3 regions of the Mycobacterium sp. 050272 genome follow, and region 3 is predicted to be linked to each of the others. Evidence: riboswitches for the same ligand, from Rfam matches in the RefSeq annotation. Region 3 holds a riboswitch; each other region holds the start of a gene.
What was found. A riboswitch is a leader RNA that binds a small molecule or an ion and turns the genes downstream of it on or off. The one in region 3 is predicted to bind magnesium.
Positions count from the first base shown of each region.

Region 1: it holds a riboswitch for magnesium, as region 3 does, so the genes downstream of both, AAHS21_RS04305 (hypothetical protein) here and AAHS21_RS16615 (Rv1535 family protein) in region 3, are expected to answer to the same signal.
Region 2: it holds a riboswitch for magnesium, as region 3 does, so the genes downstream of both, AAHS21_RS30830 (hypothetical protein) here and AAHS21_RS16615 (Rv1535 family protein) in region 3, are expected to answer to the same signal.

Region 1 covers NZ_JBCHKV010000001.1:872,363-875,620, reverse strand. The annotation lists gene AAHS21_RS04315 (acyltransferase family protein) at 1-45, shown strand, start outside; gene AAHS21_RS04310 (class I SAM-dependent methyltransferase) at 50-709, opposite strand; M-box (ykoK) riboswitch at 848-1,032, shown strand; gene AAHS21_RS04305 (hypothetical protein) at 1,297-1,512, shown strand; gene AAHS21_RS04300 (NRAMP family divalent metal transporter) at 1,622-3,256, shown strand.
Region 2 covers NZ_JBCHKV010000033.1:16,135-19,392, forward strand. The annotation lists gene AAHS21_RS30820 (CBS domain-containing protein) at 1-546, opposite strand, end outside; gene AAHS21_RS30825 (hypothetical protein) at 703-1,650, opposite strand; gene AAHS21_RS30830 (hypothetical protein) at 1,720-1,923, opposite strand; M-box (ykoK) riboswitch at 2,233-2,418, opposite strand; gene AAHS21_RS30835 (recombinase family protein) at 2,494-3,066, opposite strand.
Region 3 covers NZ_JBCHKV010000007.1:235,920-239,177, forward strand. The annotation lists gene ileS (isoleucine--tRNA ligase) at 1-1,357, opposite strand, end outside; gene AAHS21_RS16615 (Rv1535 family protein) at 1,640-1,879, opposite strand; M-box (ykoK) riboswitch at 2,157-2,326, opposite strand; gene AAHS21_RS16620 (nitronate monooxygenase family protein) at 2,497-3,258, opposite strand, start outside.

The DNA of each region.
Region 1 (3,258 bases), on a different contig from region 3:
GGGGTCAAGTGGCTGACGCCGTGGCTCGAAGAGTCTTTGCGATAGACGCTTAGTCGTTGGTTCGGCAGCTGATTTCCATGCTGTCGCTTTCCCGGACCAGGCAATTGAAGCTGGTGTAGCCGTTGGCGGGGTCGCGCACGCGATCGAGATACGGCGCCATGTCGGGCGCGCTGGCGTTGTCGGCGATCACCAAAGCGCCTGTGGTGAGCCGGGGTTCGAGCAATTTGATTACTGGAAGATAGAGATCCTTCCAGCCGTCCAGCAAGACGAATTCGATCGGCCCGTCTTGGCCTTCCAGCGTGGTCAGCGCATCGCCTTCGAGAATCGTGATCACGTCGTCCAAGCCGGTCTCGGCGAACGTCTTCTTCGCGGCGGCAATCTTGCTCGCGCTGAGCTCCGTAGTCACCACGCGCCCCACGCCGTTGTCGCGGACGGCCGCCGCGAGATGAATAGCCGAGATACCGAACGACATTCCGAACTCGACCACCGTCGTCGGACGGGTCGCGCGAACCAGTGCGTACAGCAGCCGGCCGGCGTCCGGCGTCACTGGGATGTAGAACTCGCTCATCGCCTCGGTGCGCTCTGCGGTGGTCATCGGGCGCGCGAGCTGACCGTGCCGCTCACGCAGCAGTGACATCTGGTTCTTCGTCTCTGTGTACATCCGGTCGAGCACGCTCTCGACGCGAGAGTCTTGCAAGGTTGTGGCCATGCCCTTGAGGGTAGGCCTCGGCGACATTTGCCCGAGCGGTGACCACAGGCTCCCAGGGTGTGACCCAGAACACGCAAGCTCGCAGTCGTAAGAAAAGGAGTTTGACGAGCAGCGGGTGGCAGTGCCAGCATGGTTGGGCAAGCACCTCGGTAGGTGAGGCGTCTGCACGGACACAGGCCACTGACCCCGAACGTCGAGAGACGCCCCGGGTCAGGACAGCTCTTCCCGGACACAAGGGTTGAGCCCAAGTGGCTTCTGGTCGCGGCCATCGGTCGATCCAGATACGCCGTGCAGTGCCGAAGCTCCGACGAGAGGGGTGCGGTCGGCGGGCTCATGGCCCGGCATTCGTACCTCTCCCGCGTGTGAAACGTGGACACCCGCGCGTGTCATGGCCGTGAGGAGGTGAGGGCGAGATGAGTCCCGGCGATAGTTGCTATCCGAAATCCATCTTGAACCGATCCGGTTCCGGCATTTCTTTCTGCTGACGCAGCTCAAATTGGCTGTTCCGCAACCGTATTGACGGCGGCGAATGCGGGATGTATTTAGCGTGCCGGCGAACCGATCGGGCTTCCGACAGGGGGAAGACTATGACTTTTGTTGTTGCGCGGCGTATTCGCGGTCTTGGAAGGTTGCGCGGACGGTCGATGCTGCGTGCGGGTCGGCTGCTGACAAACAGGTTGTGCGCCATGCACATCCCGACGCCCGAAGAGCGGGCGAACCTGTATGTGTCGCTGACGCCGATCGCCGTGCTCTCGTCCGCGCCCGGCGGACACTCACCGGGCGGTGGGAAAGACCACCGATGATGTGTTCCGCCAGCGGTCCCCAGCGGCGGGTGGGGGGTTGGTAGCCCGCCGCTGGGGCGCGTTGAACACCCGACTTGGGTAGCCCGACTCTTCAGATAGCGAGAACGACATGACGTTGACTTCCACCCGTCCGCAAACCGTGTTGGATTCCGCGCACACCGGCGACATCGTCGGAGCGTTCGGCCGTATCAAGCGCGATGACACCGGTGCTCTGGGCGGCCGGTGGCGGCGGTTACGCACCCTGCTGGTGATCACCGGCCCCGGATTGATTGTCATGGTGGGTGACAACGACGCCGGCGGCGTCGCGACGTACGCGCAAGCGGGCCAGGACTACGGGATGAACCTGTTGTGGACGCTGGCCTTGCTGATTCCGGTGCTGTACGTGAACCAGGAGATGGTGTTGCGCCTGGGTGCGGTAGCGCGAGTCGGTCACGCACGCCTGATCTTCGAGCGCTTCGGAAAGTTCTGGGGCGCATTCAGTGTCGGTGATCTGCTGGTCCTGAACGCCCTGACAATCGTCACCGAATTCATTGGTGTCGCAATGGCGTTGGGGTTCCTGGGCTGTCCGAAGACCGTCGCGATCCCGGTCGCCGCGGTACTGCTGTTCGCCGTGGTCGCCGGCGGCTCGTTCCGGCGCTGGGAAGGGCTGATGTTCCTGCTGATCGCCGTGAACGTCGTGATGCTCCCAATGGTGCTGATGGTGCATCCGAGTCCGAAAGTGGCTGCCGGCGGTCTGGTTCCACAGTTCCCGGGCGGACTGAACTCGACCGTCCTGTTGTTGATCATCGCGATCGTGGGGACCACGGTGGCGCCGTGGCAGCTGTTCTTCCAACAGTCCAACGTGGTTGACAAGCGCATCACGGCACGCTGGATTCCCTATGCACGAGCCGATTTGATCATCGGTATCGTCGTGGTCATTGTCGGTGCGACGGCGTTGATGGCGGTCACCGCCTTCGGTCTGCCTGCAACCGGCAGCTTCACCGATGCCGGGGCGGTCGCGAAAGCGCTGCGCCACCCGGTGGGCGTGCTGTTCGCGATCATTCTGCTCGACGGTTCGTTGATCGGTGCCAATGCGATCGGGCTGGCCACCACCTATGCCATTGGCGACGCGATGGGCAAGCGGCATTCGCTGCACTGGAAAATCAACGAGGCGCCATGGTTTTACGGCGGGTATGCCCTGCTGCTCGGGGCGTCGGCCGCGGTGGCGTTCAGTCCGGATCACATCCTCGGGCTGGTCACCCAGGGTGTGCAGGCGCTGGCCGGCATCCTGCTGCCCTCGGCGACCGTGTTCCTGGTTTTGCTCTGCAATGACCGGGCGATCCTGGGACCGTGGGTAAACACGTTGCGGCAGAACGTCGTTGCCTGGGCCATCGTGTGGGCACTGGTGCTGCTGTCGCTGGCGCTGACGGCAGCCACATTCTTCCCGGATCTCTCCACGGCAGCTCTCGAAGCAGGGCTGGCGGCCGGTGCGGCGGTCGGCGCAGTGTGCGGCGCCGTGGCGATCATCGGCGACCAGTGGTACCGCGACACTCGCGCGGCCAAACTCGCCTCGCCAGTAGGTCGTGCCGAAAGCCGGGCCCTGCGCCGGCAAGAACAGCAGTCTTGGCAGACGCCAGAGCTTAGCTCTCTTGCCCGCCCGGCTCTTTCGCCGATTCGCCGGACCGGGCTGTTGATCTTGCGCGGTTATCTGGTGCTGGCTGTCGTATTCGTGATCGTCAAGATGGTGGAGGTTGGCGTCGGCTGACG
Region 2 (3,258 bases), on a different contig from region 3:
CCCGCCCGCGCGCTCCAACACGCTCGCCGTGTGCCCGATGAGCGGTTCGAAGGACTTCCAGTCCCGGCTGGCATGCCCCCCACCGGATTTGATCAACCCGAACAGCCGCGCCGGCCGGCGGGTATCCAGCCGTGCCAGCACCCAGCCCGCCCCGGTGTCCTCGAGCTCGATGTCGTAGGCATGCACCAACTCCGCGGCCGCGACGTCGATGAGCCGGTGATCGAGGACGTCGGTGCGCAACAGAACCTCGCCGTCACGGCGTTCGAACTCGCGCAGATCCACCTTGTTCTTCGACAGATCGACGTGTTCCTGGGTCAGGTCGGTGATCTGCCCGGACGACACGTACACCCGACGGCCGCCGATCCCTACCACCAGGCCGGTGACCGGCGGATACCCCTCGGCACCGCGCAGGCTGACGATGACGTCCTCGACCCGGCCCACCGCGTCACCGGCCTTCGCGACGACCGGACGACCCAGGAGATCGGACAGATGGATCACCGGCCGTGACGCCGTGGGCGCTCCACCATCAGGCGGGACTTCATGCATAGTGACTCTTCCTTCTCGATGAGACGATCGCGGCCGTGCCCGAATGTCGCGGTTCCATATGCGCACGACCACGTGAACACTGGGCGACACCGATCTCGACCACCGTCGGTAGACACCCAAACCTGGGACATGTGGATGGATCGTCCACAGAGGTCGTTAGTCACCGGGCCCTCGATCACGACCCTTACGCCGGGCCGCGTACCGAGGGCTGTAGCCAGTGCGAGATCCCGTAGGGGTCGCGCATCTGGCTACCACGTAGACGGCAAGGAGAAGTGCTGGCCCGATCACGCTGGCCAGTAACCCCAACCCGGCGAGGTGCCCGATCAGCGCGATCAGGCCAATGACGATGTTCGCCAGCGCGGCGACCTCCATGATCAGCACGGCGATCACGACCCGGCGCCGCCGCCTCACGTCGTCAACGGTGGTCTGGCGCTGCTGATCGAGGTCAGTTTCATCGGCGACTTCCGCGCGAAGCAACTCAAGCAGGGCGACCGGGACGTCGGTCGCCACGCTGACATCCCCGACGTCGTCGCCGCGGCGCAGCATCAGCGCCGCCAACCGGACCCGCACGCTGGCGTGGCGATCGTCATCGGCCTCCGGCAGTGGGGCCGTTGATCGCTTGGGAGTCATTCCCAGGTCACCGAGGAACGCCGGGTTCGATCCGGCGGACGCCGCCCGCGGGGGAGTGCGCCGCGTGCGGGACCGTCGTTTCTTGGGCATGTCCTCAGTATGACCAGGTCGGACGGGTCGCAACATCGAGCCATTCCTGTCAATCTCCTGTCGCCACAGGTGCCTATCGGCGGGTACACCTGCTAGACGCGCGGCGGGCCGCCCACCACATCGTCCGGAGGTCCTGGGTTGGGAATTTGGACGGGTAGGGGTGTCGGCCATGTCGGCCATCACCTCGACCAACGCTTGCGGGACGCGGGTTGTGGTGGCGACCACCGCCGGGTCACCACCGTGCCGCAGCATCGCCCGGGCGGTGAGCATCCGGATGGTGGCGGTCAGCGTTCCGTCGGCCCGCTGGCCTGACACCCCTTGCGGCGCAGTTATTTTGGCGGGTTTATCGATCGCGTCGTGCGTCTGATCGTCGTGGGAGTCCATCGGTGGGCCTCCTCGCGCGGCGGCGGGCCGGGGCGGGCCGGGGTCGTGATGCACCCCAGCCCGAACCGGTCAGCCGACGTGCCCACCCAGTGACGCCGTGATCAGCGCGGGCGGGGTGTAGGACGCCAACAGGTACGCCCGCTCCTGCGGGGTCAAATTGCGCCGGACCCACACCCGTCGACACGCCCTGCGGCCCCAGGTGAACCATCCGTGTGCGGCACGGGACGCCATCGACACCACGGGTATGCGAAGACGAGACAGAACAACAACCATGACAAAACTCCTTGACGCAAAGAGAAATTGGGGTGTCGTGGCATCTTTGAGTGTCACGCGGACCTCAAGCAGGCAGCAGCGCCGTAGGGGTGCACCGTCGGAACAATGGTGCACTCGAACAATCAACGACGAGAAGGGCTTTAGGCCTCGATCGACTCAAGCTGGCCACGCAGCGGGAACAACTCCGAACCCGCAGACGGCGGTTTATCGCTGGTACTCAACGGTGTTCCTCACCTCCTCGCAGCCAGGACGCACGCGGGCGTCACATCGAAAGCACACGTGGGGAGGACGTGCGGCACAGTGACCACACCTACACCCCTCTCGTCAGAGCTTCGGCACTGCACGGCGTATCGGGCCACCAGAAAACACTCGGTGCTCGAAGCCACTTGGGCTCAACCCTTAATCCGGGAGGAGCTGTCCTGACCCGGGGCGTCTTTCGACGTTCGGGGTCAGTGGCCTTTATCCGCGCAGACGCCTCACCTAGCGAGGTGCTTGCACCGATCAGTGTGGACCTCCAGACCACAACCCGTCAAGACGAACCAGACGACGCGCGCGTTGACCCCTCGTCCCTCACACCATCGGCTCTGCCGACAAGTAGCGATAGGCGGTCGCCCGTCCAATACCGAAGGCCTTGGCCAGTTCTCGTACGGGTTCGCCAGTAGCAGCGAGTCGGCGGAGTTGTTCTTGCCGTTCTGGGCTAAGCCGTGGTGGCTTGGTAGCAGGCAGGCACCGGGTTCGGCGTGATGCGCGTGATGCAGCTCGGCGTTCACGGCCGAGCTCAAGCTCGAGTTCGGCGAGGGTCGCCATGATCGCCGCTACTGCGCGCCCGGTCGGTGTGGCTGTATCTACGCCTTCACGCAAGGCGCGCAACAGGATTCGTCGCTCTCCGAATTCGGCGATGGTGCGGGTGACTTCGGCGACCGAGCGGCCGAGTCGATCGATGGCGGTGACGACGACGGTGTCACCGGGCCGGGCGTAGGCGAGCAGAGCCGCCAGTCCCGGCCGGTCCGTCTTCGCCGACCCCGAGAGCTTGTCGGTGAACACCCGATCCGGCTCGACGCTGGCGGCGGCGAGCGCAGCGAGTTGGGCGTCGAGGTCTTGGCCTGTGGTGCTGACGCGGGCGTAGCCGAGGATCGTCGTCATGCCAATGACTGTCTCACCACCCTGGACAGCAAAGATGTGAGACACGCGGTGTGAGACAAGAAACGAGACAGCGCGACCTGGGATTACACGGTGGGGGAGTAGCTCTCTGAGGGGTGTCTCTTTTCTCTACAAAAGAGACGTGCATGAGTATTCGGACGGCGGGTAGAGGATTGCCATGAATGGCCGCGGATT
Region 3 (3,258 bases):
AGGTGATTTGCTGGTTGAGTTCCACCATGCGATCCCGGAATTCGGTGACCGCGATGAACCACGACGAAACCGCCCGGTAGATCAGCGGATTACGGCATCGCCAGCAGTGCGGGTAGGGATGCTCATAGGTTTCGTGACGGATCAGCACCGGCTGGTTCACCGCCACCGGACCGCTCTGGTTCTTCAGGTCGCGGATGATGTGCGGGTTGGCGTCAAAGACGTGCTGCCCCTGGTAATCCGGGACCGTGACGTCGAACCGGCCCTTGGAGTCGACCGGGGTGACCGGCACGATGCCCACCTTGTCGGTGGTCGCCATGTCGTCCTCACCGTAGGCCGGTGCCATGTGCACGATGCCGGTGCCGTCGTCGGTGGTGACGAAGTCGCCGGGCAGCACTTGAAATGCTTCTTCGCGCCCCGGTTCCCCGGCCATGAAATACGGGAACGGCGGCAGGTAGCGGGTCCCCAGCAGGTCGGCGCCCGAATAGGTGCCGAGTATCTCGGGCTCTTCGCCCAACTCGCGGGCGTAGGCCGCGACCCGCGCCTCGGCTAGGACAAACCGCCGGTCCCCGACCTTGACCTGGACGTAGGTCACCTCCGGGTTGACGGCAACGGCCAGGTTGGACGGCAGCGTCCACGGCGTGGTCGTCCACACCAGCAGGTAGGCGCCGTCCAGCTCGCCCCCGGTCACCGGGAAACCCACCGTCACGGCCGGGTCCTGGCGACTCTGATAGACGTCGTCGTCCATCCGCAACTCGTGGTTGGACAACGGTGTTTCGTCTCGCCAGCAGTACGGCAGCACCCGGTAGCCCTCGTAGGCCAGACCCTTGTCCCACAGCTGTTTGAACGCCCAGATCACCGACTCCATGTAGGGCAGGTCGAGCGTCTTGTAGTCATTGTCGAAGTCGACCCAGCGGGCCTGCCGGGTGACGTAGGCCTGCCATTCGCCGGTGTAGCGCAACACCGATTCCCGGCAGGCCTCGTTGAACGCGGCGATGCCCATGTCGTCGATTTGCGACTTGTCGGTGATGCCCAGCTGGCGCTCGACTTCGAGTTCGGCGGGCAGCCCGTGGGTGTCCCAGCCGAAGCGGCGGTCCACTTTGTAGCCACGCATGGTGCGGTAGCGCGGGACGATGTCTTTCACGTATCCGGTCAGCAAGTGCCCATAGTGCGGCAGGCCGTTGGCGAACGGCGGCCCGTCGTAGAACACGTACTCCTCGGCGCCCTCGCGGTTTGCGATGCTGGCCCGGAAAGTGTCGTCGCGGGTCCAGTAATCCAGGACCTCGAGTTCCAGCGCCGGGAAGTCGGGGGCTCCCCCGGCCAGCTTGGGATAAGCCCTGGCGTCAGCGTTTTCGGTCACGGTGCGCGTCGTCTCCTGCGTGCCTACGGTCAGGCCGGGGACGAGGTCGCGCAACCTGCGCGAGCACCGCGGTACCACCCCGCTTGCCGTGCTGGCGCACGGCCGCTCGATTCAGGCTGTGACGGGCCTACCCGTTCGGGTCTACTGAGCCGTGCGGGCTGTTCTTCCGAAAGCTCCCCGGTGATAGCCGGATCGACGCGGACCCACTCTACCGCGAGACTGCAACTGCCTACTCAAATGCCAAGTAAAGCGGTACGCAGCTACAGTCTCGCGGTAGGGATCTCAGGCCGTGACCTCGATGAACCCGACGCGCCACAGCACCGCGTAGAGGTGGCGGACGGGGACGCTCAGCAGGCGGGCGGCGCCGGCCACCAGCGGGTCGCCGGCGCCGAAGTATCCGGCGTCGGCCGGACGGGCAGCCTTCGTGGGCACGGGAGCCTGCGTGGGCGTGGTGTCGCGCACGACGCGCAGGTTGCGGACGGGCGCCACGGCAACTACTTCGTCGAAGAGTACTGCGGTCATGATCGTCTCCTAACGGAATTGCAAACGGGTTCTGACTGGACTGATGTGTCCCGACCCGTCAGGGTTCCGATCCGAGAACGCTTGAGCGCTAAGTCGATTCGCTAGCTCGAGGCGTCGGGCCGGAGGTCGGATTGGGACGGAGCTTGTCCTGGATATCCATCCGGACTGCCACTGGAACTCATACGTCCCTCACCTCCTCTACAACCACGACGCGTGCGGTTACCCGCGCCTATTTGCGCGCACCAGAAGGAGTTCAGAATCCGGCGACCGCCAGAAATCCGCACCCCTCTCGTCAGAGCTTTGGCACCACACGACGTGTCCGGAACTCCGGAAGCCACTTGGACTCAACCCTTAAGCCGGGAGGAGCTGTCCTGACCCGGGGCGTCTTTCGACGTTCGGGGTCAGTGGCCTGTGTTCGTGTAGCCGCCTCACCTAACGAGGTGCTGCCGTAAATACTCCACGAGGTATCCGGCCAGGTCAATGTGATCTGAGCCGTGTCGCGCAACTTTATGGGATTATTACGCCGCTTCACAGCTTTCGATCAGCTTCGACATCCCTGACCTGGTCAAATACCTCGCTGTGGCATGATTCACACCCAGCTGAACGCGCCGCGACAGTCAGTTCTCAGCTAAGTCTTCCAGCCGTCCGATGGTGTCGGCGAACTCCTCGATCATGTCGAGCACAACCGCACGGGTGGGGCGGACCCGGTCGAGCGAACCGACCACCTGGCCGACGAAATAGGTTGCCAGCTCACGTGCCTTCGCACCGGGATGGGCGGCAGCTTGGTTGATGCGCAGCTGCGGTTCAGTGACGAGGTTGGTCTGCAGCGGCATGCCGAGCGGAGCCGGGGTATCGGGCCGCTCCCACTCGTCGGTCCAAGCCGTTCGCAGCATCCGCGCCGGCTTACCCGTCAGCGACCGCGACCGCACCGTGTCCGAGGAACTGGCGGCCAGGAACTTCTCCTTGACCACCGGGTCGGTCTCGGCTTCCTCGGTGGTCAGCCAGACTGAGCCGCACCACACGCCCTCGGCGCCCAGGGCCAGGGCCGCCGCGATCTGGCGCCCGCGGGCGATCCCGCCCGCCGCCAGGACCGGGACCGGCGCGACCGCGTCGACGACTTCGGGAACCAGGACCATGGTTGCCACCTGGCCGGTGTGGCCGCCGGCTTCGGTGCCCTGCGCGACGATCAGGTCGACGCCGGCCGCGGCATGCCGGCGCGCGTGTGCGGTGGTGCCGGCCAGCGCGGCCACCAGCACGTCGCGGCTGTGCGCGCGTTCGACGAGGTCGGCCGGGGGCGGCCCGAGCGCACTGGCGATCAACCGAATGTCATGCGCGAAGGCCACTTCCAGTAATGGCTCGTAACCCTTGGGCGAGACGTT